DNA from 3 places in the Moritella viscosa genome. Region 3 is predicted to be linked to each of the others. Evidence: predicted binding sites of a transcription regulator. Region 3 holds the regulator's gene; each other region holds the start of a gene.

Region 1 (10,980 bases), on a different contig from region 3:
TATCAATGTTTAATACTTCTAGTAGTAAATTATAAAATGTACCTTTAAATGCTTCGAAAGCAGAATAAATGATCTGTCCTGACAGTACGACAGATAAGAAACCGTAAAAGCGGCTTTTTGAGTCGAAGCCAATTTTTTCTAATAAACTCATTATTTATTACCTAACACTTTGTATTTTGATGGGAATTTATGGGCAACATCGGTACAAATACCGTCGACACCCCAGTTGAATAATTGATTAGCGCGCGCAAGATCGTTTACAGTCCACACGTTTACTTTAAAACCAGCGGCTTTAAATTTGTGAACCATTTCTTGCGTTAAGCCTTTGTCTTCTGGATGGATGTAATCTGCGTTACACCAATCTAAAATTGAGTTCCAATCGTCCCACAAGGTATGGCTTTCAAATAAACAAGCAACTTGGGTTTCTGGGCTACGACGTTTAAATTCGGTTAGGGCAAGGTGGTTGAAGCTTGATACGATTAATTCGCGCTCAGGGTTTAGCTCTTTCAAACCAATAATTAAATTATCAATCAGGGTATAGCTAAGTTCTGCACTTGCTGCGCATGATTTAATTTCGATATTCATGTTGAGCTCAAGCTCATTTGCTAATGAAATTAACTCTTGGAGCGTCGGTAGTTTTTCACCAATGAATTCATCTGCAAACCAGCTACCAGCATCGATATTCGCGATATCGTCATGACTGATTTTGCATAATTGACCACTCTTGTCAGTACAACGATCTAAAGTATCGTCATGTGAAACAATAATCGTACCGTCTTTTAAAATATCAACGTCACATTCGAACCATTGAATATTATTCTCTTTGCATAAAGAAAATGCGGCTAATGTATTTTCTGGTGCCAGCGATGACATTCCACGATGAGCAATCAATCTTTTCATTGTTAACCTTCTTGCAACTAAAATTGTGACGAGATAATAGGGGAGATTATATAAACGAAATGTGACATAGATACAATTATCACTATTCGAAAGTTAAAATGTTCAAATAAAGTTTTTATTTGTTTGAAAATTCATCAATCGAAACGTTTTTTAACTAGTATAAATACTTAAAAATAGTTTGGTTTCAATCGAAGGTTACATTTGAAGGTGTAAATGGATGTATTTGTGAGAGTGGTTAATTTGACGTTAAAAGTTGTGAGGTTAACTGTTTTGTTATTATTATGCTTTAGATTAGGTGATAATGACTTATAAAAGACTCATTATTCTTTAGCTATTTAAATTAAATGTTATCAATAATAGGGCTACTGTAGGGTAACCCTAGCGTTAAATTATGTTCATTTTATCGGTTACTCAACCATAATGTCTGGTAGGGTTTGAGTGTTAATATTTGGCTAATATCCTCGATAGTATCCCCGGTAATTAAATCATACCAAAAATCGCTACTGATTAAGTTCACATTGGCTAGCGGTAATGTAAGTTGCGTATCTGAAATATTACTGATGCAAAATATGCTTTGGCTACGGTCTATGCTTTGTCGCCAAAATCCAAAGAGTTGTTCGCCTAACTGTAAGGTGAATTGAGTGGCATTTGGGTGAAATGCGGGTTGCGCAGTTCTTAATGTGATCAGATGATTAATATCATGTAATGAACGAGCATGTTGGCTTTCGGGGTTATCAAGTTGCTTTGTTAGTGAATTAAGTGCCCAGCGATGTCGATTGATAGAACGATTATGACTCGTGTGGTCGAGCTTTTTATAATCATTACTCGTGCCGAGTAAACTATGAATGTAGATCCCAGGGATACCTTCTAGTGCGAGCATGATCGTATGAGCACAGATAAAACGTGCATGCCCCCATTCGTCTTTACCTGCTGTTGTTCCTTTTAATGCATCGTATAAGGTGATATTTAACTCATAAGGCTTACGCACTTTTTTTTCTTCCGAATTCGAGGTGTTTTTAGTATCTGCCGTCACTGTTCGCCAAGATATTTTACCACCAAATTCTTGCATCGTAGTGACTAACTGATTTATCTCTTGATCTGACAATAAACCTTCTGTTGGTCGTAAGCCGATACCATCGTGCGATGCGATAAAGTTAAAATAAGCCGTGCCATTTTGGGCTGGTGGCATGCTCATCATCCATTGTTTTAAGTATTGGCAATTACCGGTGATCAAGGTATTTACCAATAAGGGTGGTAGGGCGAAATTGTAAATACAATGTGCTTCGTTGCCATTACCAAAATAGGTAAGGTTTTCTTTGTTGGGAATATTGGTTTCAGTAATTATAACGGCGTCTGAACGTGCATGTTCGATTAAGGTTCGGAGTAAACGTACAATTTCGTGAGTTTCGGGTAAGTTAATGCAAGGCGTGCCTGCTTTCTTCCACAAGAAGGCGATCGCATCGAGGCGGAATATCTTCACGCCATTATCTAAATATTGACGGATAATGGACACGAAATTGATGAGTACCTTGGGATTAGTAAAATCGAGATCGACTTGGTCATGACTAAAGGTGCACCACACTTGCTGTTCGCCAGAGGCGGTTTGTGTGCTTCTGAATAAAGGAGATGTACGTGGTCTCACGACGGCTTCTATATCGTGACGGTCGGTACTGCTATCGCCATTAGTTGAGACTGTCGCGTTTGAAAGTGAATAAGTTGAGTCGGTATAAAAATAATCATAACCAGTACCTTCGCCACGAATGAAGTTGTCAAACCATTTACTGCGGCTAGAGCAGTGATTGATGACTAAGTCAGACATAAGATGATGACTCTGTGCTATCTGTTTTATATCATCCCAATCACCTAATGCATCGTTTACACTGGCGTAGTCAATAACCGAAAAACCATCGTCACTGCTATACGGAAAAAATGGCAGAATATGCACACTGTTAATTGTATCTGCACAGTAATGTTGTAAAAAATGATGCAATGTCTGCAGGGGTTTTTCATCCTGATTGAGGATACTGTCACCGTAGGTTATCAATATAGTATCTTTTTCAGACCAATGATTTATTTGTGGTGTCGGCGTATGAAAGTGATCGGTTAGCCGCATTGTGCTGATCAATTCTGCAGCCAGCACTTCGATTGATACGGATAAATTAATATCCGCATAAATTGTACTGATCTGTTGTTCTACTCGCTGTAGTAATTCAATATTTGGATTTAACATCGTCACCATCCATTTTTTAATTTTGCGACTCTTATAGTTGAGCAATGAACTCAGCTCTATCTAGTTCAACAGCTTCCTTGAGGCGTTCTAATACGTCAGGCATTGCCGATATTACGCGGTTCCAGCTAGGCATAAACGGTTTTTCCATTGGGTTATCGAGGAAGTTCTGCCCTGCGATCATGATGTTCTGCGCAAACATTTCAACCGCTTCTTCTTCTGAGTGAATGTCGAGAGTCAGGCCATTCATGACTGCATCATTATAGTAAGTTTCAACAAAATCTAAGGCTATACGGTAATAGGTTGCTTTGATAGTGCGGAAATTTTCATTGGTGAAGGTATGACCTTGAGTCGCCAACTTACGGAAGAATGCCTTGGTAATATCAATCGACATTTTTGATAAACCGCCATTTTCATTATCCAATGATAGATCTTGATGTTTGTGATCGTATACATCAGCAATATCAGCTTGGCATAATCGATTATGGGAATAATTACGGTGCATTTCTGACAATACTCCGATCTCTAATCCCCAGTCACTTGGGATACGAATATCGTTAAGTACATCTTTACGGAATGAAAACTCACCTGCGAGCGGATAACGGAAACTATCCATGTATTCAAGGTAATCGTTATGGCCGACAACGCGTTTAAGTGAGCGTAATAATGGCGTAATGAGTAATCTAGAAACACGCCCATTAATTTTACCGTCTGCAACGCGAGCGTAAAAACCTTTACAAAATTCATAGTTAAATTGCGGGTTCGCAACGGGATAAATCAAGCGTGCGAGCAGTGATCTGTCGTAGGTTAGAATGTCGCAATCATGTAACGCCACTGATTCTGATTTCCCTGATGCAAGTGTGTAACCCATGCAGTACCAGACATTACGGCCTTTGCCTAATTCTTTGGGCGCTAAGCCAAGTTCAGCAAGTTCAGCATCAAGCGCTTGCAGGCGAGGGCCATCATTCCACAAAATACGGTGATGCTGTGGCAATGCGCCGAAGAATTTTAACGCGTGTTTATATTGTTCTTCATTAGCGCGGTCTAAGCCGATCACAATTTCGTTTAAATACGGGACATCTTGTAAATGATTAATAATATTAGGCAGTGCTTCACCTTCTAACTCAGAGAATAGCGATGGGAGAATTAAGGACATAGGACGCAGTTTTGAAAATTCAGTGAGTTCTGCTTCCATTGCTTCTAATGAACGTTGGTTTAGGTTATGTAGTGTTGTAATTACACCATTTTGATAAAAATCAGCCATGATAAACCTTCCTTAGTATTTGAATCGAAGTATTGAATTAATGTTTTAAAATTTAAACCGTTATTAGTTCAAGCTCAGGTAATACCTTGGGTAATAGTTTGGGTAATAATGTAGCTAGTACTTCAGCCCAGCCTGTTGGCCCTGTACTTTTACTTGTGATTAAGTGTTGTCTACGTTTTAATTTAGGTGGAATATGCACTGGAGATAAAATGATTGCGGCATATTGCGCAGCTTCTAACATGGCAATATCATTGTTACCGTCACCGAGTGCAATGGAGTAAGGCGTTTGCTGTGGATTAAATAATTTAAATTGATTCATTAACCAGTTCATTGCTTTACCTTTATTACAATCACCACAAATATGTAGGAAACGTCCGCCTTCTAAAATCGTAGCACCTTGTTTTTTAAAGTGTTGGATGAATATTTGTTTCTGAGCTGCATTACCTTTCCAGAGTATGGGTTCGCCATATTGTCTTTGACTTGCAAGTGCTGCACTTGCCTCATCTAATCCTGTCGCATCAACAATGTCGTTAAGTGTCATAGTATTCATACTGGTAAACAATGTGGTTAATTCTACAGGCACTGTCGGCAGCAGTGATAACCAATGGTCACGTGAATGTACTAGCGATTTAACCCAGTAACCATCTTGTTGTATTGTACCGATAGGCTGGTGGCTAAAGTAGTTAACAGGGATGTAAATGGCTGCACCATTTTCAATAATAAAGGGCCCATTTAAATCTAACTGTTTTCTTAGTGCGAGTAATTCGGCATAGGTTTTACTGGTATTTGGAATAACGGGGATTGCAGCGCGCTTTAATTTGGCGAGCGTACTTAATGCGGGAGTAAAACTGTAGCTGTCATGATCGAGCAAAGTACCATCAAGATCTGTAAAAATAGCAGGGTAATGATCAAGCTGCATTGATTGAGGACGGTATGAGTGCACTATGTTGTGGTTACTGTCCATTTCAAACACCCAATTGCATGATGCGGGTAATGTCGTTAATCCATGTTTGGTGAGCCGTTCGAAATACGCTGTAAACCGTTTAATATCAGATTCGTTCATGACTCGATCAAGCGGGGAATTGAGCGTCAGCGCTTGCTGCTTTAATTTTAATTCTTGCTCAAGTCGCCATTGGTAAACGGTATTGAAACTCGGAGCTTTAAGCATGACTAACATATCAAGTCGTTCATAAAGCGCTGTGTAGTGATGTTTGATCTGATTGTTCACATAACGACGCCAAACACCGTATTTGTCTTTTGATGCTTCGAGCTGGTTGACGGGGTCTAATAGTGCCTCATCTGTTTGTGCCTGTACGCCTAAGCACCAACCTTCAAGAATAATGACGTCGACAGCGCCATGAATTACTGGCCATTCTGATTCTGGGTACGGGTTATCGGTAGTTTTATTAAACCGAGGCAGGGCAACTGGCGTTGATTTATTGTTAGCGGATTGCAGCTTATCTAAGGTACTGTGCGCGAGTGATAAATTATGTGTTCCTGGCACCCCCCGAGTTTGTAATAAGTGATGTTCATGCTCTGATAGGTTTTTACGTTGCTGGTGGCTATAATAAAAATCATCCATAGAGATAACGGCTACATTCATTTTATAGGCACTGGTTAAATAGGTCGCGAGATAATCGGCGAGTGTTGATTTACCCGAGCCTTGGCAGCCATTAATACCAATTAAAACAGATGCTTGTTTGTCATTTGAACGATCAACATTTGTTATCATACTGTTTATTGCACGATACTGGTGCGCTCTGATTGCAGATATGAGCCCTGTGTACCATTTTGCTGCATCGGTTAAATAAGCAGTCTCTAGCTTATTACGTTCAATAAATGCGGTTAGTTGTGGGTTTGTCATCATAATAGCCATCCTTGAATGAGCGAGTCTTACAATAAATCAATCAATAACTGTGCCAGATATTGATTAACCTAACAAAAAACTACCTCCAAGGTGTAGGGTTAAGCGTTTCAATAAGGGATGTTTGTTGAGCTAGATCAATTTTTCTGGTCGATATAGGGTATTTCTGTTAATATCGCCGCCTTAATCTACAGCTCTGGATTTACGTTCCAGTTAGCTCAATGGGGAATAACCAAATGTCAGTACCAATTACTACAAAAAATACCGCTCAAATTACAGTTTGTGCATTATACAAATTTGTACGTTTAGAGAATTTCGAAGCGTTACGCGCGCCTTTATTAGCAAAAATGGAAAGCCAAGATGTTCGCGGTACGCTGTTATTAGCGGCCGAGGGTATTAACGGTACAATTGCTGGGCCACAAGCAGGTATTGATGCTGTATTAAGCTTTTTATCTCAAGACCCAAGTTTGGGCGAAATCTCTTTCAAAGAATCTTATAACGATGAGAATCCGTTCTTACGTACTAAGGTTAAATTGAAAAAAGAGATCGTAACTATGGGCGTTGAAGGTATTGATCCTAACCAAGTTGTTGGTACGTATGTTAAACCGAAAGATTGGAATGCACTTATTTCTGATCCTGAAGTGATTCTGATTGATACGCGTAACGATTATGAAATTGAGATCGGTACATTCCAAAATGCTGTAAACCCGAACACAGCGACTTTCCGTGAATTTCCTGAGTATGTGAAAAACAACTTAGACAAAGAAAAGCACAAGAAAGTAGCGATGTATTGTACTGGTGGTATTCGTTGTGAGAAATCGACTGCTTATTTAAAAGAGCAAGGTTTTGATGACGTTTACCACTTAGAGGGTGGTATTCTTAAGTATCTTGAAGAAGTGCCAAAAGAAGAAACGATGTGGGAAGGTGAGTGCTTTGTATTCGATGGTCGTGTTTCTGTAAATCACGATTTAGAACAAGGCGAATGTGATCAATGCTTCGCTTGTCGTTACCCGTTAACACAAGATGAACTGCAAAGTGAGCATTACGTGAAAGGTCTTAGCTGTCACCGTTGTCATGATCAAGTGACAGATGAACAGCGTAGCCGTTTTGCTGAGCGTGAACGTCAAATGGAACTTGCTGAAAAGCGTGGTGAGTCACACATCGGTGGTGAAATTAAACACATCATTGATGAACGTCGCGTAGAAAAAGCAAAGAAAAAAGCTGAGCAAAACGCGAAGTAATATTTGGGTTATAAATGCTTAAATAAGTTAATAAAGGCTTAGAATAAAAACCGCTGGTTAGGTTACTTGGAATGGTAGCTTACTCGCGGTTTTTTATTATCTGCAGTTTGAGATTATTATTTATAATTTGGGGTGTAGTCTACAATTAATGGAATGTGGTGAAAATATTCATTAATGAGGTGCTAAGTATGTTACAAAAATTATTGTTTATTACATTACTCCTTGTCGGATTTAATGCGTTTGCATTGAAGCAAGAATCGGGTAATTTAGCGCCGCCAGGTGTCGATGTATACATTATTAGTCCAGCAGATGGGGATATAGTTTCACAGACATTTAGGGTTAGGTTTGGTTTACGTGGAATGGGTATTGCGCCAGCGGGAATAGATCGAGTAAAAACGGCTCATCACCACTTGCTTATTGATACTAAGGTGCTGCCAAATTTGACTAAACCGTTACAAGCAACAGATAAAGTACGGCATTTTGGTGGGGGTCAAACGGAAACACAGCTAACACTAAAACCAGGTAAACATACTTTACAGTTACTGCTTGGGAATTATGCTCATGTCCCTCATGATAAACCGTTAATGTCGACGAAAATAACGGTTACGGTCAAATAGACTGTGCATTAATCAACTTAGCCTCCGTTGTTACTCGTTTTGTTTTTGGTTTAGAACCGCTATTTATCATTATCTATTTGTAATTAATCGTGTATTTGGTACTGTTTATGAAAATTAAACTGGAGTTCACGTTATACGTAATTCCGTATAACAAGCTGTTAGGTGAATAAAACGATGCCATACACATTATCACACGCTGTAGTTGCGCTACCTGTATCAGTCATTGCGCGGGGAAGGATTCCGCTTGCTGCGATGGTTGTAGGAAGTATGTCTCCCGACTTCCCATATCTTTTAGCACTTAGTCCAACAGAAGCTCCAGGCCATTCGGAGAGTGGGGTGCTTATTTATTGTCTTCTTCCGTCACTTTTGATGTTACTTGTTTGGTATCGATGGATTGAGGGGCCGACTCTTGAGCTATTTCGGTTACCGCGAAGGGAATGGTCATTTGGAAAGTCTTCGTATTTTTTAGTCGTGCTTGGGGTATTGATCGGTGCATACAGTCATGTATTGTGGGATGCGACAAGTCATTTTGATGGTTTGTTCGTTGTGAATAGTGAGTTCTGGAATAGAGAAATACTTTCGTTGCCCATGTACAAGTTGAACCAATACGGCGGGGGGATATTGGGCCTAGCGGCTTTGTTTGTGTGGTACGTGTTTGCAGTCATTAAAAATCGCCAAGAACAATATCAGGGTAAGTTGATCATAGGTGTGCTTGTGTATTCTATAAGCATTGTTTTTTTTGTCTTATTGGCAAATATTGTTCATGGCTCGACGGTTATTATTGAGTTCGCAGTTCGTTCTGCTATTGGTGGGATTGTGGGCGGTATTTGTGGAATGTGTATGTATGCATTTATGGTACATTTACAGGCCGATAAAAAATATTATAACGAATGAATTACACTCTTTCTGCGTCAAGTCGCGCTGGCTTGGAACCGAGCGCTCCACGGCTAACTCAAACTTGCCCTTATTCACAATTTAGTGTTTTAGATTTGCCTTACTTTTTCTTGTATGAAAAGATGTTGCCTGTTTTTCATACACTAGCGGAACACTCTTAATATAAGCGATAAATGGATGTTAACTCTATTATTGCGTACATAAAAGTGTATTTCGCTATGTTATTGGTATGATTTTTCTAACTTTTATTTGAAATTGAAGTAACCAGGAATCAACAGCATGCAGATAAAAATTGTGACGGTATTTTTGTTAACCGGACTACTAGGATTACCTTTAGGGAGCATGGCCGCTGATTTATCTAAGCCAGAAGGTGCCGTCATCCTTACTGTTAGGGGAAATATTAGTAATACAAATGCTAATCGTGAGGCCCTGTTTGATCGTCAAATGTTGGAACAACTTCCCCAAACCAAAATTACTACCCACACACCTTGGACTAAAGGGCTACATGTTTATGAAGGGGTGTTGCTCAATGACTTACTAGAAAAAGTGGGGGCTTCAGGGCATAAGCTAGTAGCGAAAGCTTTGAACGATTACCATGCTGAAATTGATCTGGCTGCACTCAGGGACTACCCAATACTTCTAGCAATAAAAACTGATGGGGTTTTCATGCGAGTGCGTGATAAGGGGCCTATCTGGATTATCTACCCTTTGTCTGATTATTCAGAGCTAGATACTATTAAGCGCTATGAGGAGATGGTTTGGCAGCTTACTAGCTTGGAAGTGTATTGATGAAAAGAGTCAAAATTTTCATTCTCACTTTTGTCGTACTTATGTTTGCTGTCAGCTCAGTTATTAGCACTCAACGTAATACCCAAGTTACGGATATTCTGACTCACTCGATGAAAACAGTCGGCTGGACGGCTTCTGAATTGGAGCTAGAAATGCTCAAATTCATTCAAGCATTAAGGAGGACAGCCCTAAATGATATGGGAGCAGAAGATTTACAGCTACGTTTTGAACTGCTTTGGAGTCGGATTGGGGTGTTATCGGTAGGAGAGGAAACCCGCGAATTTCGCAGCCAGCCTGGCGCAATTGAGTTATTGCGGAATATCAAACAGCGCTTGGTTGAAATTGAATCAGAGGTGCTGAATCTCAAAATGGGTGAGCAAAATGCGATAAGAATAGCGCAGGAGCTTAAGCCCTTACAAACGCAGGTGAGGGAGTTTAACATAAGGAGTTTCTCTGGGGATAGAGCTTGGGCTGGCCTGAAACATGTTTACAGTCTTCAGAATGACGCTAACATTTTTTTGTTCGGTCTATTGCTTAGTGGCAGTATTTTAATTTTTCTAGTCATTCGTGAGAGCGCTGTTAATCGTAAACAAGCATTACATGACAGCTTGACTGGCTTAGCAAATCGCCACTTCTTTCAATATGCTTTGGAAAAAACTATTACAAATTCTCAGCGTAATAATTCCCGTGCGGCTGTCCATATGATCGATATGAATGGATTCAAGGAGGTAAATGATCGACTCGGACATGCAGTTGGAGATGCGCTGCTTCAGGAGGTCGCATCACGTTTAGCGCAGAGTGTTTGTTCGTCAGATGTTGTCGCGCGTTTGGGAGGGGATGAATTTGGCATCATTCAGAAACACATCACAAATTCAGATGAATGTGTCCAGTTAGCACAGCATATTCATAAACAGATTAATTGTGAGATAAATGTGCACGGTTACAGGATATATCCAAATGTAAGTATAGGAATTAGTGTTTTTCCTGATGATGCTGAGTATCCTGATAAGCTATTAAATAATGCTGATACGGCTATGTACTTTTCCAAAAAAGATGCGGATGTGTGCTATCGATTGTTTGAGCAACAAATGAATGATAGTGTTTTACGTTATAGCATATTAGCAGAAAGTTTACAGGCAGCATTACGCTACGATCAGGTCCAGTTGGTTTACCAACCTATCGTT
Region 2 (10,980 bases), on a different contig from region 3:
GAACTTGGTCTAAATTTTGCTGAGTAGGGTGCGTTATATAAGAAATTATAAAAATACTAAATAATTATAAAAATAGAATAAAGGAGCATGTGTGCAACAAATTGATGAACATAAGCGCTTAGAAAAAGACGAATCAAGTTGGCCTATTAGGTTTCGTCTTCGCTCTGAAGAAAAGCAAATTGGACGCTGGACGACGTTGTCTTGGTCTATTGATAATGTCGAATTATATGATCTCCACACGCAAGAAGATTTCAGCATCGGAACCTGTTATGAGCGCGTATTAACGTTATACCGCGATGAACGGACAGATTATCGTTTTAACCTCAGCTCACAAGACCCGCATTTGTTTATTGTTTGTGAAGAAAATAATGAGCAGCTATCGCCGTTACTTATCACTGTCGCGCAAAGTGTCGCAAGCAGTTACATGGATGGCGATTATCAAGTGTTACATATTCAAATGCCCTTACCAGTTCAGGCTTGGATGGAAGCATTCATTGGGCGTCATGGCGAACTGATTGAATTTAAAAAGAAACGTTATAAAGATAAAAAAGGACGTTCAAGTGGCAACTAACTTTTTTCAACGTTGGTCTAGCCGCTCTCTGACGGCTAAAGACAAAGCTTCAACAACGTTATCGGAAACGAATGAAGCCGTTGAAGAATTAACTGAATCTAAGCAATTTTCTGAGCCAGTTTATGATGCTAACGCAGAAATTAATCAAGCCGTTACGCTAGATAAAGTGACGAATGATGCGGTAGATAAGCAGAGCGATATTTCAGACAAGAGCAGTGATGACGTATTAACAATTGCAGATGCAGATAGTGTGACATTTGACAGCGGCGTCGTTTCATTTCTAAAGCAGGGGGTTGATAAATCAGTAAAAAAAGCGGCGCTCGCTAAATTATTTCATTCAGATGAATTCAACTATATCAGTGATATGGACGATCATACTGAAGATTTTTCGAACATTCCTAAACTTGACGATAGTATCGCAAAGCAGTTACGTGGTTGGGTTAATGCAGTATTAGAAGAATCTGAGCAAGTAGAAGACCTCAGTATTGAACGAACAGAAGAAGCAGAAATGTCAGCTGTTGAAGATGAAACCGTTGAACCCGTCACGGAAGATTTCAAATTATCGCAAGGCTGCGATGATCCACGTCACAAGACTATTCAGCAAGGTGAGACATAAAGGGACTAATAACCCTTATTTTCATCGGGACAATTTGATACAGGTGTGATCATTTGTAGCGACAAAATGTCTCAATTGGAAATGCCTCAACTGTCCTTATCTGACTTTAGTTCTTTATAGGTCATTTTTTTCCGTTAAAAGTTGGTTCGGTTATTGCTCTATTAGCTACAGCATAAAGTACGGTAAAAATCGTACGGCAGAAAGAGCAGCGGGCACTAAACTCGCAGTTTAATCGGCACCAATTTTAGCGGTGACGAGTATACAGGAATAGCAATGTTAAAAAGTATTCTAGAAACATTTACAGATAGCAATGGTCAAGCACGCTTAAGTGCAATCGCTGGTACGGTTGAATTATCGAATTTGATCCCGCCAACGGTTTCTTACGAGATCCGAGGGAATCTATTGATCATTGGTCCGCACGATACTATTACTGCGCTGGCCCCGCAATTTTCAACACTTAATTCAGTGACACTCCTTGCGACTTCGCAGGCTGCTGAAAACACGGCGAAAACAAGTAATGACATTAAGGTATTTTTTAGTAATAACGTGACAATAAAAGGTTACTTAGGCGCATTCGAAGTGAATTGCCGCGTAGCTGGTACGTTACTTGATACCTATATCAACCTAGCAGAAGTAACTATCGGTGGTGATAGCTTTGATTTAGTGGTTGATATGAGTGCCGAGAGCATTATCAACACCGAGATCCCTGCACCTGGTTATTACCCTGTCGGCAGTGGTAAAGCGGCGATTGCAGATGTGATTGAAACCTTACCTGACATGCTAGGTACGTTTGATAAGCCTAAGTATTTCCGTTTAAACAATGACATTTGTGCACATTCATCCCGTGGTGTGAGTGGCTGTACGCGTTGTGTTGATGCATGTCCAGCGGGTGCGTTATCAAGTAATGGCCATGCGATCGAGATTAACCCGTTCTTATGTCAGGGGGTTGGTACTTGTGCAACGGCTTGTCCGACAGAAGCGATCACGTATGCATTACCAGATCCAGAGAAAACCCAGAACTTCATTTATCGTTTGTTAAACAGTTATCAAATGGCGGGTGGTGTTAAACCAACGATCTTATTCTTTGGTAAGCGTGATGAAGAAAACGTTGCAGCACAATTACCGTCATTACCATCGAATGTGATCCCGATTGCACTGGAAGAGTTAGCAACTGTTGGTGTGGATACATGGTTTAGTGCGCTGATTTATGGTGCGCATCAAGTACTGTTAGCAACCAATATCGCTTACATGCCTGCGACAATTGATCGCGTTTTAAAAAACGAGTTAGCCATTGCGAATAACTTCTTAACTGAACTTGGTTTTGAAGCAGATCGCATTTGCTTGTTTGAACTTAGCTCCGCGGCTGAATTTGTGGCGTTCCCTGCATCTTTGTTGCCTGTGGTAGATGACAAGATCGCTGTGATGGATAGCGGTGTATTAGCCAAGCAATTATCAGGGACTAAGCGTGAAAAATTGTTTAGTGCATTAGATAGATTGCATGCGCAAAGCACAGTTAGACCAACAGTATCTAGCGTACCTGAAAATGCACCTTACGGCAGTGTTGAATGTAAGACCGATGATTGCACGCTATGTATGGGCTGTGTGGCGGTATGCCCAACCCGTGCATTACATGCTGTTGGTGGACACCCCGGTCTGCAGTTTAGAGAGCAAGATTGCGTGCAATGTGGCTTATGTGAAAAAGCCTGTCCAGAGCAAGTTATTAGTCTTAAACCGGGTGTTAACTGGGATGTAGAAAGCCGCCAAAGTACCGTGATGATCCATGAAGAAGAGCCTGCCTGTTGTTTAAGTTGTGGTAAAGCGTTTGCACCAGCATCGATGATTAAAATGCTGACCGAAAAATTACAAGGTCATTCGCAATTTCAGGGGGATGCTATTCGCCGTTTATCTATGTGTGAAGATTGTCGTGTACGCGATATTTTTTCTGACATGGCTGATGATCCAACAAGTCAGTTGCGAGTGTAAAACGAAATGATGGAAACACAAAACATGTCACAGCCAGTTGCTGAAGAAACAAGATTACGTATCGATATTTATAGCTTACTTGCTCACTTATTACGTAAGGCACCCGATGCTGAGGTTATTGATTGGTTAGCGAATTTAGATGTGGATGCACCGAACGAACTTATTCAAACCACGGGTATGTCGGCAGCTTGGCCGTTATTAAAACTCGCGTCACAAAAGACCTTATTAACCGCGGTTGAAGATGAATACCAAGATTTGTTTATTGGTATTGGTCATGGTGAGATCGTGCCGTTTGGTTCTTGGTTCCTCACCGGTTCACTAATGGAAATGCCATTAGCGCATTTACGCCATGATTTGAAAAAACTGGGTTTTCAACGTGATGAAGACGTGAAAGAACCGGAAGATCATATTGCTGCATTGCTCGAAGTCATGACGATGTTAGTCGCAGAAAGTAATCAAAAAGTACAAGCTGAATTTTTTAATCGCCATATCGATACCTGGTTTGAGCGTTTTTGTCAGGATTTAAAGGTAGCGAAAAACGCGGTGTTTTATAGCGCAGTCGCCGAGCTAGCGTTGCAATTTTTAAGCATTGAAAAAATACGTTTTATCGACATAAAAAAATAATAACGATATGAGGATCAAACTGGATGAGTAAACAAAATAAGCCGGATGAAAACCGCCGCCAATTGTTAAAGAATATTGGTTTAGGTGTCACAGCAGGTGTGATTGCAACAGGTGTTTCGACCTCTGTGAATGCATCTGTTGACACGCAAAATAAGAAAGAAAATACAACTGGTTACCATGAAACTCAACACATTCGTGATTACTACGATTCTCTATAAGCGGAGCTCTAAATGAAATTAACTAAACGTTCCGATACGGTCAACAAGGACGAAAAACAACTGGGTATTTCGCGCCGTTCGTTTATGCGTAACTCTTCAATTACTGCCGCTGCGGGGGCTGTCGGTGTTGGTATGTTTGCACCGGGCATGATGAAAAAAGCTGAAGCGAAATCTGTCGAACCAGAATCACCAGTTGAAATAAAACGTACGATTTGTTCTCACTGTTCAGTCGGCTGCGGTATTTATGCCGAAGTACAAGAAGGTGTATGGACAGGTCAAGAACCTGCATTTGATCATCCGTTTAATGCGGGAGGTCACTGTGCAAAAGGTGCCGCACTGCGTGAACACGGTCATGGTGCGAAACGTCTTAAATATCCAATGAAACTGGTTAACGGTAAATGGATTAAAATGAGCTGGGAAACAGCACTTGAAGAAGTAAGTCAGCAGGTACTTAAGATCCGTGAAGAATCCGGTCCTGATTCTGTTTATTGGTTAGGCTCTGCAAAGCATAACAATGAACAAGCATATTTGTTCCGTAAAATGGTATCGATGTGGGGCACCAATAATGTCGATCACCAAGCACGTATTTGTCACTCTACAACAGTCGCTGGTGTAGCAAATACTTGGGGTTATGGTGCGATGACTAACTCGCTAAATGACATGCATAATTGTAAATCAATTTTGTTTATCGGCTCAAACCCTGCTGAAGCGCATCCAGTCGCGATGCAGCATATCCTTATCGCCAAAGAAAAGAACAAGTGTAAAATTGTTGTTGCTGATCCACGTCGTACCCGTACTGCTGCAAAAGCAGATCATTATGTGTCTTTACGTCCGGGTTCTGACGTTGCTTTCGTTTGGGGCGTGTTATATCACGTCTTTAAAAATGGTTGGGAAGATAAAGAATTTATTCACCAACGTGTTTATGGCATGGAGGATGTACGTGCAGAAGTTGCAAAATGGACACCTGCTGAAGTAGAGCGTGTTTCTGGAGTATCAGAAGCGGATGTTTATGAAACGGCGAAACTGCTTTCTGAACACCGTCCTGGTTGTGTTGTTTGGTGCATGGGGGGGACGCAGCATACAACGGGTAACAATAATACGCGTGCATATTGCATCCTTGAACTTGCGCTTGGCAACATGGGTAAACCAGGCGGTGGTGCTAATATTTTCCGTGGTCACGATAACGTACAGGGGGCGACTGACTTTGGTGTATTAGCAGATAACTTACCAGGTTACTACGGTCTTTCTGAAGGTGCTTGGAAGCATTGGGCTGGCGTATGGGATGTTGATTATGAGTGGCTAAAAGGCCGCTTTGATCAAAATGCTTACCGTGGTAAAAAACCAATGAACCATGCCGGTATTCCGGTATCACGTTGGATTGATGGTGTATTAGAAAATAAAGACAATATCGAGCAAAACGATAATATTCGTGCCATGTTCTATTGGGGTCACGCGGTTAACTCACAAACCCGTGGACCAGAAATGCGCACAGCGATGGGCAAACTGGACATGATGGTTATTGTTGACCCGTATCCAGGTGTTGCAGCTGTAATGAACGGCCGTACTGACAATGTTTATTTGCTACCAGCGACGACGCAATTTGAAACAACGGGTTCTGTTACTGCAACAAACCGTTCAATTCAGTGGCGTGATCAGGTAATTGAACCACTATTCGAATCAAAACCTGATCATGAGATCATGTATTTACTAATGAAAAAATTAGGTCTAGCGGATCAATTATTCAAAAATATTGAAGTGAAGAACAACCAACCTGTTATTGAAGACATTACCCGTGAGTTCAACAAGGGTATGTGGACAATTGGTTACACAGGTCAAAGTCCTGAACGTCTAAAGGATCATCAGAAAAACTGGCATACGTTCCACAAAACAACGCTTGAAGCTGAAGGTGGTGTTGCTCATGGTGAGACTTACGGTCTACCTTGGCCATGCTGGGGCACGCCAGAGATGAAACACCCAGGTACTCATATTCTTTATGATACATCGAAACCTGTTGCGCTCGGTGGTGGTAACTTCCGTGCACGTTTTGGTGTTGAACGTAATGGCGAAAGCTTATTAGCAGTCGACAGTTATTCAAAAGATTGTGAGTTAGAGAGTGGTTTCCCAGAGTTCAGTGACAAACTGCTTAAGCAACTTGGCTGGTGGGACGAACTGACGGCTGACGAAAAAGTGAAAGCAACAGGTAAAAACTGGAAAACTGACGTATCTGGCGGTATTCAACGTGTGGCAATCAAACACGGTTGTATCCCTTACGGTAACGCGAAAGCGCGTGCAGTGGTATGGACATTCCCAGATGCCGTGCCACTTCATCGTGAACCGCTATACACACCGCGTCGTGATCTTGTGACTGATTACCCAACGTGGAATGACAGTGAAGCGATGTTCCGTCTGCCAACATTATACAAATCAATCCAAGATAAAGATGTATCAGGTGAATACCCGATCGTGCTTACTTCTGGCCGTTTGGTTGAGTATGAAGGCGGTGGTGATGAAACCCGCTCAAATCCATGGTTAGCTGAATTACAACAAGAAATGTTTGTTGAAGTAAACCCGAAAGATGCTAATGATTTAGGTTTCAGAGATGGCGAAATGGTGTGGGTTGAAGGTGCAGAAAAAGGCCGTATTCACGTTAAAGCAATGGTTACACGTCGTGTTAAACCAGGTCTTGCCTTTATTCCATTCCACTTTGGTGGTTATTTCCAAGGTGAAGATTTGCGTGGTAACTATCCTGAAGGTTCAACGCCGTATGTATCGGGCGAATCTGCAAACATTGCGACAACCTATGGTTATGACCCTGTGACACAAATGCAGGAAACTAAAGTAACCCTCTGTAAAATTACGAAAGCGTAAGGAGTCATTCCGATGGCGAGTATGAAATTTCTGTGTGACTCTAAACGTTGTATTGAATGCAATGGTTGTGTAACCGCATGTAAGAATGAAAATGATGATGCATTACAATGGGGCATTCAACGCCGCCGTGTTGTTACCTTAAACGACGGTGAACCGGGTGAAAGTTCAATCTCTGTCGCTTGTATGCATTGTACTGATGCGCCGTGTATGGCCGTTTGTCCTGCCGATTGTTTTGAACGTACTGAAGACGGTATTGTGCGACACGATAAAGATCTGTGTATTGGTTGTGGTTATTGTTTATTTGCTTGCCCATTTGGCGCGCCGCAATTTCCAAAACAAGATGCCTTTGCTGAACGTGGGAAGATGGACAAATGTACCTTCTGTGCTGGTGGTCCAGGTGTCGAACCGGGTTCTGAAGAAGAGAAGAAAAAATACGGTGCTAACCGTATTGCTGAAGGTAAATTACCCATGTGTGCATCGCTTTGTTCTACTAAAGCATTGCTTGCTGGTGATGCTGCAAAAATCTCTGATGTTTATGCTGAACGTGTTGTTGCACGCGGTGCTAAAAACGCGGGTTGGGCAAGTACAGATGAGCTTGCTTATGATGCAAGTAAATCGCAAGAAAGCTAATTAGTTCATCGATATAGATTAGCTGTAATATAAACATAGGTAACCTGTTTAGTGATATGCAGGTGCCTATTTAGCGCTGTAGTGAGATACAGTGAGGAGATTTAATGACTAAGCGAATTCAACATTGGTTCACTCTGTTAGTGAGTGCATTAATGCTGAGCTTTACCTTGTCGGCATTTGCTAATGAAACCGCGGATAAAAATACAACGAGTGAACGCTTAGGTGAGTCAGCAGTTAAAGGTGAGCTTGCTGGTTTTGCTGGCGCTGATTATTGGCGTGCAGTACGCGATGGTCAAGAGGGCTATACGACGTCAAAATCACCGGAACACGGTGTGTTGATCAGTGTACCTGGTCAAGCTTGGTTTATTCTGAAAGAAAAGTGGATGTCGCCATTAGGTGCGTTAGCTATTTTTGGTAGTATTGGTTTAGTCGTACTGGCTTACTTTACTATTGGTCCACTAAGATTAAGTAAAGCAAGAACAGGCCGCAAGATCCAGCGCTGGAGTTTGGTCGATCGTATATTGCATTGGAGTATGGCATTTACCTTTTTAAGCCTTGCTGTGACGGGATTGACGTTGGTGTACGGTAAGCACTTTATTAAACCTATTATTCCACGTGATATTTGGGCTATGATTATTTATGGCGCGAAACAGTTCCACAATTATGTCGGGCCATTATTTGCTATTTTATTGTTTACAGTCATGGTTAAGTGGTGGCGTAAGAGCCTGTTTACCAAAGTCGATATTAACTGGTTTAAGAAAATGGGCGGCATGGCTGGCAAACATAAAGGCACGCATCCATCAGCTGATTTTTCTAACGGCGGTGAAAAAGCGCTGTTCTGGTTACTAATCTTCTGTGGCGTATTTATTATCTTCAGTGGCTTTATTCTCGATTTCCCCCTCTTTGATCAAACTCGTCGGGATATGGAGTTGTCAAACTTAGTCCATATGCTGGCGTCGTTAGTATTGATCTGCGGTTTTGTATTCCATATTTATGTCGGTCTAGTGGGTATTGAAGCATCACTAGAAGGCATGGTAACGGGTGAAGTTGATGAAACATGGGCGAAAGAGCATCATGATATTTGGTATGAAAAAGTAAAAAACTTACCAGAGAATAAACCAAGCAAAGAGTCATCAACTAAGTTAGGTGACAAACAGTAAAATTAAGACGTAATAAAGCCTGGTAAGAATTGGGAATAGTGGCGTAATGTGAGTACGCCACTATTTTATATAGCCCTATGTCATTATTAACATAGCACTAAATTAATGACCTGTAGTTACAGGTCAATGAGTGTTAAATTCGGCCTTGCAATGGGATCACGCGAACCGAATCGCCAATTTCTGCATTTGCTTGTTCAGGTAACACTTCAACTAAACAATTTGCTTCACTCATAGAACGTAGGATACCAGAGCCTTGTTGTCCGGTACTTTTCACGGTTAAACGACCATTAGCATCAAAACCAAAAATACCACGAGTATACTCAGTACGATTAGGACGAGAGCGGAAGCGCTCTGTAGCAACTGCATTGAATACTTGTGGTTGCCAATTTGTCATCCCTTGTAGCTTACGGATCGCAGGTTCAACAAATTGTAAAAACACGACCATCACTGCAACTGGATTACCTGGTAAGCCAAAAAATGGCGTGTCGTTAATTTGGCCAAATGCTAAGGGTCTACCTGGGCGCATATTGATACGCCAGAAGTTAATTTGTCCTAGCTTATCTAATACGGTTTTGATGTAATCGGCATCGCCAACAGATACGCCACCTGATGACAAGATTAAATCAGCTTGTTTACTGCTTTGCTGCAATGTTACTTCTAATGCGGCTTCGCTGTCTTCAATAATGCCCAAGTCAATCACTTCACAGCCTGCTTGGCTTAACATGGAGTGCAAAGTGTAGCGATTGGAATCGTAAATACAGTTATTCTTTTGTGTCTCACCAGGATGCTGTACTTCATCACCCGTTGAGAAGATGGCGACACGTACAGGTTTTTTAACTGTCACTTGGTTAATGCCGAGTGAGGCTATCATGCCTAACTCTGGTGCGCTGATCTTGCTACCTGCGGCTACGGCTGTTTGGCCCAATGCTAAATCTTCGCCTGCTTGACGTACATTCTGACCAGTGTTAATTGCAGCCATACTCAGATCAAAGCGCACCGTGTTGTCGATTTGCTCAGCTTGTTCGCGCATGACGACTGTATCGGCACACTCTGGAACTGCAGCACCTGTCATGATCCGTACTGCTTGGCCTTTTTCAAGTGGCAAATCGTAACAGTGTCCCGCCATTACATGCGCAACAACTTGGTAGCTTTCTGCTGTTAAATCATCACCACGGATAGCATAGCCATCCATTGCTGAATTTGTATGTTGTGGCACATTCACTGGCGAAATCACGTCATGTGCGACAATTTGACCCAAAGCTGTTTTCAAATCAACAGTCTGTGATTGCGCAAGTGGTACAATATGACCAAGAATACGGTCTCGACCCTCTGCGACAGATAACATACCTTGTGGTGTTAGGTCGCCACATTGCAACCCTTGTGGTTGATCTGGAACAAAAGTGCTTACTTTGCCTTGAATAAAGCTGATCACAAATTCGGTGATCTGCTCAAGATCGTTAATATCAAGTTGTGGTAAGTGGCTATTCGCAGGCACATTCGCTGCGATAGCAATTATATTATTGTCTGCTGGATGTAACCAAGGTTTGCCGACTTCTGTACGATGTAATTCAATTTTAGGGAAACTCAGCTTTTTAAAGCCTTCAACTAAGATCAGGTCGAGTTGAGTTTGATCCAGCTGAGCGATCAAGTGTGGTAATGTCGCTTCTTCATCGGGCGTTTCAGTTACCAAAGCACGACGACTGCGCGATGAAATGAGCATCTGGCTGGCTCCCGCTTTGCGCAGGCGGTGGCTGTCTTTTCCCGGTTGGTCGATATCAAAATCATGATGCGCATGCTTAATTACTGCAACACGAATACCACGCGCAACTAACTTAGGCAGTATTGCCTCTAACAATGTTGTTTTTCCTGTACCGCTGAATGCTGCAAAGCCGAGTAAGGGGAGTGACGCGTAGATTTTATTCATAGATGTAGACTCATTTTATGTGTCCAAACTGGTGTAATTCTGCAGGTGTATTTAAGTTTATAAAGGCGTTCGGTTGATCACTAAAGTCAACCGTGAGCATGTTGCATTGACGGTACAGTAGAATGATCTTGCGGTCACCATTCGCTAAAAAGGCTTCTAGTTTTGGTAAAATACGACGATGTAATAGTGTCACTACTGGTTGAATATGCTCACCATCATGGGCGACCACAATATCAGTATCTGCTTTACACGCTGCTGCCATACGGGCGATTAAATCGCTTGGTAGCTGTGGGCAATCACAGGGGACAAAACCAATCCACTCTGCATCGTTTAAATGTAAAATAGCAGCATGCATACCGCCTAATGGACCCTGATAACCTTGTAGC
Region 3 (10,980 bases):
ATATGTTACCTGGTGAGAGTACACCAGAAGAGATCATTAGCACGGTTGAGAAAGGTATTTATGCACCTAACTTTGGTGGTGGTCAAGTTGATATTACTTCGGGTAAATTTGTATTCTCTGCATCTGAAGCGTATTTAATTGAGAACGGTAAAATCACCACCCCAATTAAAGGGGCGACTTTGATCGGTAATGGTCATGAAGCAATGCAGCATATCTCAATGGTTGGTAACGACCTAGCATTAGATAAAGGTGTGGGTATTTGTGGTAAGGAAGGTCAGAGTATCCCTGTTGGTGTTGGTCAGCCTACACTGAAATTAGATAGCATGACTGTGGGTGGCACTGGTAGCTAATTTGCTATCTGTGTTATTCATTTGATAAAAATAAAGCCCTAGCAAGTATATAAATGACTTGTTAGGGCTTTATTGTTTGTGCAGACTAATATTATAGACCCGCTATCTCGCGTAGGTGTTTAAAGATTTCTTTGCTTGGTTTAGCTGCTTTCAGCGGCTTTTCCGCTTTAAGTTCTTTATTCACTTGGCGAATCAGTTGACGTAGTTTTTGACGATCAGCGTTTGGATATTTTTCCATTAACACTGTGATCGCAGCATCACCACCGGCAATTAATTCATCACGAACAATCTCTAATTTTGTTAACTCAACCGTTGCTTGGTTATGTTTATTAGTGATCTTGTCGTATGCCAATTGAATCGGCTCGAGACCATCGCTACGCATAATTTTGCACATGTACGATAGATGTCTGCTGTAAGCATCTGTACGTACAGCAATTTTTCTTGCCGTCACAATTGCCGCGAGTAAGTGTTCAGAAAAATCCATTTTGGCAATCTCTGCTTTACTTAGTAAAGAGATCGCGCCAGCAAGTTTAAGCGTCTTAGCTATTTCAATTTTGTTTTCTGCACGACTTTGATATAGCTCGTCGTCTTCAGCACGTCGGTAAGACTTTTCGCTGGTAATATTCCGTTCTTTTACGCTCATAATATTCTTTTTCAAAACGATTGATATGTTAATTGTATCAGTTTATTGCTAATTGCGCAGTTGCTGCAGGAATTTTTATCGCAACATGGTATGCTTAATCTAGTATAACTTATTGAAATGAGCCCATGAACTTAAAACAGCAAATTACATTAGAACAAAATAAATTGGAATTAGCCGTTACTCAGGCACTCGATATCGCGAAAAAGGCAGGCGCGACTGATGCTGAAGTAGCTATTTCACGACAAACGGGTTTGTCTGTGAGTACACGCATGGGCGAAGTTGAAAATGTTGAATTCAACCATGATGGGGCATTAGGTATCTGTGTATACCGCGGTCAACGTAAAGGTAATGCATCAACCTCTGATTTAAGTGAAGCGGCAATTAAAAGCACCGTTGCTGCGGCGTTAGATATCGCATTACATACAGCTGAAGATGAATTTGCTGGTCTTGCTGATCGTGACCTAATGGCGTTTGAACCAGAAGACCTAGATTTATGTCATCCAATTGAAATTGAACCTGAGTATGCCATTGAGCAAGCTTGTCTCACCGAACGTTTAGCCTTGGCGCAAGATTCTCGTATTGTGAACAGTGAAGGTGCATTTACCAGCCATAGTAGCATTAAAGTTTATGGGAACAGTCATGGTCTCGTGAATGGCTATGCAAGTACCCGCCATAGTATGAGTTCGGTATTAATTGCAGAGCAAGACGGCGCAATGGAACGTGATTACGGCTATTCAATGGCGCGTGACGCAAGTAAATTGTGGACACCTGAGCAAGTAGCTACCGAAGCGGTTAATCGTACTGTAGACCGTTTAGGCGCGCGTAAAATAGATACCTGTAATGTCCCGGTTATTTTCCATCATGATGTTGCAAGTAGCTTAATGGGTCAGCTAGTCATGGGTATTAGCGGTGGTAGCTTATATCGTAAGTCATCATTCTTATTAGATAAGTTAGGCGAACAAATTTTCCCTGACTGGCTAAATATCCAAGAACGTCCGCATATTAAAGGTGGTTTAGCCTCATCTATGTATGATGCTGAAGGTGTGCGTACTAAAGATTTAAATGTTGTAGAACAAGGTATTTTAAAGAGCTACCTATTAACCAGCTACAGCGGTCGTAAATTGGGTATGCAAACAACTGGTCATGCTGGAGGTATCCATAACTGGAATGTCACTGGTAAAGGCGAGACATTAGGTCAACTGTGTCGTCAAATGGGCACTGGTTTATTGGTGACTGAATTGATGGGGCAGGGGGTGAATATTGTAACGGGTGATTATAGCCGTGGCGCCTCAGGTTTCTGGGTTGAGAATGGTGAGCTGCAGTATCCAGTACACGAGATCACAATCGCAGGTAATTTAACTGATATGTTCAAAAATATTGTTGCCGTCGGTAACGATATCGATGTTCGTAGCAGTATTCTGATGGGCTCAACGCTATTAGAATCAATGCAGATTGCTGGTAACTAATATCCCCCAAGTTTAAATGAAAAAGCCAGTGTCATGATGACACTGGCTTTTTACGTTATAGGTTATTCACTTTACTTTATGATCTCTGCTTCCGTTAAAAAGGCTAACCGTAAACCAGTGTTGCCATGCCTAAGAAGGCAAATAGACCGACGACATCGGTAACGGTTGTGAGAGCCATACCGCCAGCTAATGCAGGATCGATATTGTATTTCTTCATTGCCAGTGGAATGACAACGCCAGCAAGTCCGCCCATCGCCATGTTGATAAACATTGCGCCACCAATGATTAGGCCTAGAGATGGGTCGCCTTTCCATAATGATACTATGATAGCAATAGATATTGCCCAGATAGCACCGTTCAGTGCGCCTACCATGGCTTCTTTACCAATTAGCCAACGGCTATTGTCGTCATTAATATGGCCAACAGCCATACCTCGAATAACGAGTGCGAGGGTTTGATTACCAGCAATACCGCCCATACTCGGCACTATGGTCATTAAAATAGCCAGTGTAGCGAGTTGTTCCAAGGTTGCTTCAAACATGTTAGAGACGGATGCAGCAGTTAGTGCGGCAATTAAATTAACCCCAAGCCAGAGTGTTCGACGTTTGGTACTTTGCATCACTGGCGCGAAGGTATCTTCATCGTCATCCATACCGGCCATACCCATCATGTCATGCTCGGCATTTTCACGAATAATATCAACCACGTCATCGATGGTAATACGTCCGAGTAGTTTGCCTGAATCATCAATTACAGGCGCTGAGATCCAGTCATGACGTTCAAATAGCTTTGCAATCTCAGAGGTATCCATATTGGCAGGTAAGGTTTCTGCTTCGCGATCCATAATAGTGCGAATCACACTGTTTGGATCTGTTGTTAATAACATGGCTAAGGGTACATCGCCAATTAAGCGATCATCTTTATCAACCACGTATAAAGTATCTGTAGCTTCGGGCAATTCACCGCGTAAACGGATATAACGTAAGATCACATCGACAGTCACATCAGGTCTTAAAGTAATTGTGTCTGTGTCCATGATACTGCCTGCAGTATCTTCTGGATACGCCATCGCGGTTTCTAAACGTTGCCGATCCTGAGTATCCATTTGGGTGATAACTTCTTGATAGATACTGTCTGGTAAACTACGGAGTATATTTGCTAAATCATCGGTATCTAAACCTTCTGTTGCAGCAACAAGGGATTCCGTATCCATCATTTTGAGAATACTGGTTTTGGCATCTTCATTAAGTTCGTCAAGGATCTCACCCTGCATTTCTGAGTCGGTCAAACGCCACAGTACTTTACGACAAGCTGGTGGTGATGATTCCAGTAATAACGCAATATCACAAGGGGGAGTTTGGTAGAGCATTCGTTTCACGTGAACAAACATACCACTATCAAGTGCTTCGTTCACTTCGCTTAAACGTAGGTGTGTGCTGTCATGCTCCATCTTTTCTGGCATATGTAGTCCCCATTCTTATCATTCTTCTGCAAGACCTTGCTCGCTGGTGCTGCGTAATTCTAGCTTAATCTGTATTTATAATCAGCATTAACAATAAAGTATAATAATTAACTGTATAGATTGTTAAAGCCATTGCAAATGAGTCCTAGCTAATTTTATGTTTGTTTTTTTCTAAGGTTTGATGGCGAGTTTGCACTACACGATTTTGTAGTTTAAAGCTCTTTGCTAATTGTTCAGCAATGAATACTGAACGATGTTGGCCACCTGTACAACCGATAGCAACTGTGACATAACTGCGGTTGTTTTTTTCTAACATTGGTAACCAAGTCGTGAGTAAGTTTTCAATTTGTTGGGAAAAGCTCATTACATCAGGTTGTTGACTCAGGTATTTAATAACTGGTTCATCAAGACCTGTATAAGGTTTTAATTCAGGGATCCAATGGGGATTTGGTAGAAAACGGACATCAAATACATAATCGGCATCCATAGGTAGGCCATGTTTAAAACCAAACGATTGAAATACTAAGACAAGTTGGTTGTTTTTCTTTCCTAAAATGCGTTCTTTAATTTGTTCACTAAGTTCATGAATGTTGAGTTCAGTAGTATCGATTTTTAAATCAGCGAGTAAAGCTAAAGGGCTTAATCGTTTCTCTTCTATTTCAATGGCTTGCGATAGGGATAGTTCGTCTTTTGTGAGAGGGTGAAGACGTCTGGTTTCACTATAACGTTTGATGAGCACAGATTTATTGGTATCAAGAAATAAACTAGTTAACTCGGTGCTCGCTCTTAACTCAGCAATGATGTCGTTTAATTCTTTTTTTTCTGTTGGTAAGTTACGGACATCAATACTCACAGCCATTTTTTCGGTTTGGTCATTTAAGGTTTGTAGAAGTTGCGGTAGTAATTTTACTGGCAGGTTATCTACGCAATAGTAGCCTAGATCTTCAAGTACGCGTAATGCAATGGATTTTCCGGACCCTGATTGGCCGCTGACTATTATTAATTTCATCTTTTGTCCTCACATCTGCGCAGTAAATATATCGTGACCATAGTCAACACTAGGTTGCTAATTTAAAACTTACAGCGATATAAAATAATGGGGTCATTATCCCGCAATTGATTTGGATATGATATGTTTTAATTATGTCAGAAGCATTAATACCTAAAGGAAAAATGGTTTTCCTTTAGGTTATTTGTGGCGAGGTTAAAATTAATGGCGAATCAACTTCTCTTTATGCTTAATCACTTGGCGATCGAGCTTATCCATTAAGCCATCAATTGCGGCATACATGTCATTGTGTTCATGCACGGCAAAGATCTCACCCCCATTTAAATGTATTTTTGCTTCTGCAATTTGAAGTAATTTTTCAACATTTAAAATCACATGAATATTGTTTATATGATCAAAATGCCGTTCTAATTTGGAAAACTTGCTATCAACGTAATCTTTCAGTGAGTCTGTAATGTTTACATGTCTACCGGTTAAATTAATTTGCATATATGTCTCCCCTATGAAGGTTGGATTAGCCCTATAATAGGCTTTTACGCTGATTAGACGGTGGTATACTTAGTGCCTCTCGATATTTTGCAATCGTACGTCTAGCCACTTTGATACCTTGATCAGCAAGTAAATCAGCAATCTTGCTGTCACTTAATGGTTTAATGGCATTTTCTGCCGCGACCAATTTTTTTATTAATGCACGAATAGCGGTTGATGAACATTCTCCGCCATTGTCAGTACTGACATGGCTTGAAAAGAAAAATTTAAGTTCAAAAATACCACGTGGTGTATGCATAAACTTCTGCGTTGTTACCCGTGAAATCGTTGACTCGTGCATCTCCACTTCTTCGGCAATATCATTTAAAACCATAGGTTTCATGGCTTCATCGCCATATTCAAAGAAATCAACTTGGCGTTGAACAATACTTTTCGTTACTTTTAGTAAGGTTTCATTACGGCTTTCTAAGCTTTTAATAAACCATTTAGCTTCTTGTACATGGGTTCGAATAAACTGCCCGTCGCTGCTATTACGATTGCCTGTCGACAAGTTTGAATATTCATTGTTCACTTTTAATCTTGGCACAATGTCAGGATTTAACTCTACTACCCATTGATTATTTTTTTTCTTTACTAAAACATCGGGAATAACATACAGCCCTTCAGTCTGATCAATTACGTTGCCAGGTCTGGGTTCTAGACTCTGTATTAATTGCATGATCTCTTTAAGTTGTGGTTCTTTTAATTTTGTCTTACGGCTTAATTGACGGTAGTCGCGATTGCCCAATAAATCCATGTGAGACTGAATTATTTGCTGACATTCTGTTAACCAAGGTGTGTTTTTAGGTAAATGCTGGAGTTGGATCAATAAACATTCTTGTAATGAGCGCGCAGCAACGCCGATGGGATCGAAATGCTGAATACGCTTCAATACAGCTTCGATTTCATCTAATTCAATTTGTTCTTCACTACTGCTACTGTCGCTGAGTTCTTGGTGATCGCTATTGACGCTAGACAGGATATCTTCACAAGTCTGATTAAGGTAACCATGATCATCAATGCCATCAATAATCGCAACAGCAATAGCACGATCAGTGTCAGTAAAGGGGGTTAATTCCATTTGCCACATGAGATGCTCATATAAGCCTTCGCTAGTCTCACCTTGATAGACTTGGTCTAAGCCATCAATACCGCCACCCGCACTGCCGTGAGTCTGTATTTGAGGAGTGTAGACATCATCCCAATTACTGTCATTAGGTAGTTCATCTGGCATTGCTTCACTGGCGAGCGCATCACTCACTTCTATTTGGCTGGCATCGGTAACAGTGTCGTTATTATCCAGATTATGCTCATCGCTACTTTCTGCACCATTTGGCTGAGCTGTATTGGGATCTTCTTGTTCCAGTAGCGGATTACTGTCTAATGCTTCTTGAATCTCTTGTTGTAACTCCAAGGTCGATAATTGTAATAATCGAATCGCTTGTTGCAACTGTGGCGTCATTGCCAGAGATTGACTCATACGAAGTTGTAATGATGGCTTCATCTAACGACTACTCTCTCTCTTCCTTAATGCGGTAACGTATCAATATCAAACTATAGTCGGAATTGATCTCCAAGGTATACTTCTTTTACTTTTTCGTTGGATAAAATCTCTTCAGAAGTACCTGATGCGATCAAATGTCCATGGCTCACAATATAAGAGTGTTCACATACATCGAGCGTCTCACGTACGTTATGGTCGGTAATTAATACCCCTAAACCACGATCTCGCAGATGTTGAATAATTTTTTTAATATCACCAACCGAGATTGGATCAACGCCAGCAAACGGTTCATCTAATAAAATAAACTTTGGATCTGCTGCGAGTGCGCGGGCAATCTCAACGCGGCGGCGTTCACCACCCGATAAGCTCATTCCTAAACTATCGCGAATATGGGTGATATGAAATTCTTCTAATAATTCTTCTAACTTTTCTTCACGTTCGAAACGCGTTAGTTCAGTTCGTAACTCTAAGATTGCCATGATATTTTTCGTTACCGATAAACGACGAAAAATAGATGCTTCTTGGGGTAAGTAACCAATACCTTGTTGTGCACGAATGTGCATTGGCTCATGCGTTAATTCTTGGTCATCAATGAAGATTTGTCCATGATCTCGCTTAACCAAACCAACTACCATGTAAAAGGTGGTGGTTTTACCTGCGCCATTAGGCCCAAGTAAACCAACAATTTGGCCTGATTCAACTTCGAGACTCACATCTGACACAACTTTTCGTTTGTTATAACTTTTTGCTAAGTGTGATACTTTTAAACGTGCCATATGAATTCATTTACTCTAATTAGTTTTGTTGTCTTCAGGAGTGAAAATAGTGATCACTCGATCGGATTCATGCTTGCCGCTTTCGGCTATCATTTCTTGTTTGTCAATTTGGTAGATGATCTTGTCACTTTTAACTTCGCTATCAGCTTGGCGTAAACGTGCATTTTTTGACAAAGTTAAGCGTTTTTTACCCAGTTCGTAGCGGATCTCATCAGATTCGGCCTTAATTTTTTTACCGTCATCAAGCTCTTGATAAAAAGTAGCTGGCGACCCTGTGGCAATCATTACTTCTGTGCCTTTTTCGCCCGAGCTTAATACCGTGAGTTTATCGGCATTTATTAATATCGTCCCCTGAGTAACCACTACACTGTCATAAAATATTACTCGGTTCTCTTTAATAAATACTTCTTGACGTTTGGAATTAACGACAACATTTTCTTTAAAATCAGACTCTAATGCGAGAGCTGAATTACTCATGAATAATGTTAATAGTAAAACTTTATATTTTTTCATCATTAGTATAAATCGCTTCAACTTGCTTAAGGATTGTCATGTATTCTTGCTTTAAATCACCTTCAAGTCCGACACCTGTTTGATGAAATAAGTCCCCTGAAATGGTAATCAATTGATCGCTACGCACCAAGTTTTTGGCAAGCTCTAATTGTAAATAACTGGTAGTTATAACATCAATATAATCATTTTTGTTCATGTTTTTGATAACAACATCATTTCGTAGTGTTGCTACATCGTCACTACTGAAGTTACCTTCTTTTGCTTGGATTTTCCATGTCGCTTGCGCATTTTCATCATAAATAATAATAACGGGGTTAGTAAACATTGTCATGCCTAACTCACCATAATGCTCCATGCTATCTGCAAAAATGCGACGTATAATTTTTCCTTCAGTACTAAACTCAACGCTACGTAGAATTTGAGCAGTGAAATCAGGCTGATATTCGGTTGACGTTGCAGTTGTAGACTCGTCATCAGGTGAAAAAAAACGCCAAATGCCAAGCGCACAAAGAAAAAGGACCACAAACCCCATATTTTGACGACTCATACAGAGGTGCCCTGTGCTTGGTCTAAAATCCCTTTGGCCAATAGAATTAGATCTGCTAATTCTCTTACAGCACCAAAACCACCGCGAATGGAGGTGCTAAAGTCGGCACTTTTTTTAACAAGGGGGTGGGCATCGGCAACGGCAACGCTGAGTCCACAAAGATTCATTACCGGTAAATCAATAACGTCATCACCAATATAACCAACATGCTCTGGCGATATTTTTAGTTCTTCGATCAGCATATTAAATGCGATGACTTTATTGTCTTGGCCTTGATAGATATGTTTAACACCTAAACCTTGCATACGGTTAGCTACAATCGTGGATTGACGGCCAGTGATCACAGCAACTTCGATATCGGCATTAAGGAGTGATTTTACGCCAAAACCATCGCGAGTGTGAAAGGCTTTTAGTTCTTCACCGTCGTTACCCATGTATACGCGGCCATCAGAAAAAACGCCATCTATATCACAAATGAGCAGTTTTAATGTTTTTGCTTTGGTTAAGATGTCTTGTGAGATTGGGCCGTATAATGTATTAATCATTTTATAGTACACCTGCGCGTAGTAAGTCATGCATGTTGAAGGCGCCGACGGGCTCTTGTTGTTCATTGATGACAATTAAACCGTTAACTTTTTTGTTTTCCATGACGGCAAGGGCTTCTGCAGCCAAGATATGTCCATTAATAGTAACACATCTGTGTGTCATTACTTCACTGATTGGGGTTTGGTGAATATCTATACGTGCATCAAGGATACGGCGTAAATCACCATCTGTGAAAATACCAACTAGCTTAGTCCCGTCATTAACAGCCGTCATACCAAGACCTTTGCGAGAGACTTCTAATAGTGCGTCAGAGATAGTCTCGGTTTGTTGTACGCTTGGTACGTCGTCACCTTTATGCATAATGTCTGAAATACGTAATAATAATTTTCTGCCTAGGCTACCGCCGGGATGAGATAGTGCAAAATCATTTGCGGTAAACCCTTTTGCTTCGAGTAAGGCCACTGCGATAGCATCACCCATCACTAGGCTTGCTGTGGTACTCGATGTCGGTGCTAATCCCAGTGGGCAAGCTTCTTTATCAACTTTAATACATAAACTAATTTTTGCTTCGCGCGCCATGGTTGAATTAGTACTACCTGTCATTGCAATAATAGGAATGCTTAAGCGTTTAAGCACCGGATATAATGCTAGAATTTCATCTGATTCACCTGAATTAGATAACGCAATAACCACATCACCACGTTCAATCATACCAAGATCACCATGGCTTGCTTCGGCAGGATGTACAAAGAACGCAGGGGTTCCTGTACTGGCTAATGTCGCGGCAATTTTATTAGCGATATGCCCTGATTTACCCATGCCAGTCACAATGACTTTGCCTTTACATGCGATTAATAATTCACAAGTCGCGGTAAACGTGGCATCAATATATTGGCTCAATTGAGAAATCGCTGCCGCTTCCGTGTTAATGACATTAAGCGCGCTTTGGCAATAGTTAAACTGACTCGACATGGTTACTCCCTAATGAAAATATTGTTTAATATTGAGATTAAACAGCATTAAATGCTACTAAATATAATGAATTGATACGCAATAAAACCAGCGAGTAAAATGGCACCTTCAACACGAGTAATACGTCCTGGACGGCCTCTAAAGCTCATTGCCATCACCAGAATTAACACCGTCGCGCCAAGCATATAATAGAAATCACGACTAATAATTGCCGGGTCAATCATGCCCGGAGCTAAAATACCAGGTAGTGATAATACGGCTAAAATGTTGAATATATTAGAACCAATGATATTACCAATAGCAAGGTCATCTTCACCTTTAAGTACACCTGTTACGGATGCGGCGAGTTCAGGTAGGCTAGTTCCAATAGCAATAATAGTCAGGCCGATCACTAAATCACTCATGCCAAAATACTGTGCAATAACAACGGCTGAGCCAACAAGAAAATGTGAACTGACAGGTAATGCAATCATGCCGAAGACTAACCAAGCAACCGCTTTCCAGGTTGGCACACCTTCAGGTACTTCATCATTATGTTCTTGGATAAGCGGATCATTACTTGGACGTTTTAATGCTAGGATAGTTAAGGTGATGATAGTAATAAAGAAAAGTAATAATAAAATCACGCCTTCGTACATTTCTAGTTTTAAATCCCATAGTACAA

The links. The regulator sigma-54, encoded in region 3, starts transcription at its own class of promoters, with help from an activator protein. The targets are predictions, from matches to a motif close to GTTGGCACGNNNNTNGNNT.
Region 1: a site for sigma-54 is predicted at 6,297-6,315, ahead of BT797_RS17350 (HAD-IIB family hydrolase). Genes of this name have one in related genera too.
Region 2: a site for sigma-54 is predicted at 1,328-1,346, ahead of BT797_RS02245 (4Fe-4S dicluster domain-containing protein). Genes of this name have one in related genera too.

Annotation. Positions count from the first base shown of each region.
Region 1 covers NZ_FPLG01000110.1:50,739-61,718, forward strand. The annotation lists gene BT797_RS17330 (MFS transporter) at 1-151, opposite strand, end outside; gene BT797_RS17335 (glycerophosphoryl diester phosphodiesterase) at 151-900, opposite strand; gene BT797_RS17340 (sugar phosphorylase) at 1,301-3,130, opposite strand; gene BT797_RS17345 (glycosyltransferase family protein) at 3,162-4,391, opposite strand; gene BT797_RS17350 (HAD-IIB family hydrolase) at 4,444-6,258, opposite strand; gene trhO (oxygen-dependent tRNA uridine(34) hydroxylase TrhO) at 6,492-7,496, shown strand; gene BT797_RS17360 (DUF4399 domain-containing protein) at 7,685-8,113, shown strand; gene BT797_RS17365 (DUF4184 family protein) at 8,288-9,007, shown strand; gene BT797_RS17370 (putative pterin-binding protein) at 9,287-9,796, shown strand; gene BT797_RS17375 (putative bifunctional diguanylate cyclase/phosphodiesterase) at 9,796-10,980, shown strand, end outside.
Region 2 covers NZ_FPLG01000015.1:15,520-26,499, forward strand. The annotation lists gene BT797_RS02235 (DUF3305 domain-containing protein) at 92-571, shown strand; gene BT797_RS02240 (DUF3306 domain-containing protein) at 561-1,187, shown strand; gene BT797_RS02245 (4Fe-4S dicluster domain-containing protein) at 1,461-3,170, shown strand; gene BT797_RS02250 (TorD/DmsD family molecular chaperone) at 3,195-3,794, shown strand; gene BT797_RS02255 (twin-arginine translocation signal domain-containing protein) at 3,818-4,012, shown strand; gene BT797_RS02260 (formate dehydrogenase subunit alpha) at 4,025-6,880, shown strand; gene fdh3B (formate dehydrogenase FDH3 subunit beta) at 6,893-7,510, shown strand; gene BT797_RS02270 (formate dehydrogenase subunit gamma) at 7,615-8,670, shown strand; gene BT797_RS02275 (bifunctional molybdopterin-guanine dinucleotide biosynthesis adaptor protein MobB/molybdopterin molybdotransferase MoeA) at 8,804-10,594, opposite strand; gene mobA (molybdenum cofactor guanylyltransferase MobA) at 10,605-10,980, opposite strand, start outside.
Region 3 covers NZ_FPLG01000088.1:114,518-125,497, reverse strand. The annotation lists gene tldD (metalloprotease TldD) at 1-350, shown strand, start outside; gene yjgA (ribosome biogenesis factor YjgA) at 442-993, opposite strand; gene pmbA (metalloprotease PmbA) at 1,119-2,459, shown strand; gene mgtE (magnesium transporter) at 2,563-3,921, opposite strand; gene rapZ (RNase adapter RapZ) at 4,067-4,930, opposite strand; gene hpf (ribosome hibernation promoting factor) at 5,132-5,419, opposite strand; gene BT797_RS12650 (RNA polymerase factor sigma-54) at 5,451-6,962, opposite strand; gene lptB (LPS export ABC transporter ATP-binding protein) at 7,013-7,738, opposite strand; gene lptA (lipopolysaccharide transport periplasmic protein LptA) at 7,754-8,215, opposite strand; gene lptC (LPS export ABC transporter periplasmic protein LptC) at 8,238-8,798, opposite strand; gene kdsC (3-deoxy-manno-octulosonate-8-phosphatase KdsC) at 8,795-9,343, opposite strand; gene BT797_RS12625 (KpsF/GutQ family sugar-phosphate isomerase) at 9,345-10,316, opposite strand; gene BT797_RS12620 (calcium/sodium antiporter) at 10,364-10,980, opposite strand, start outside.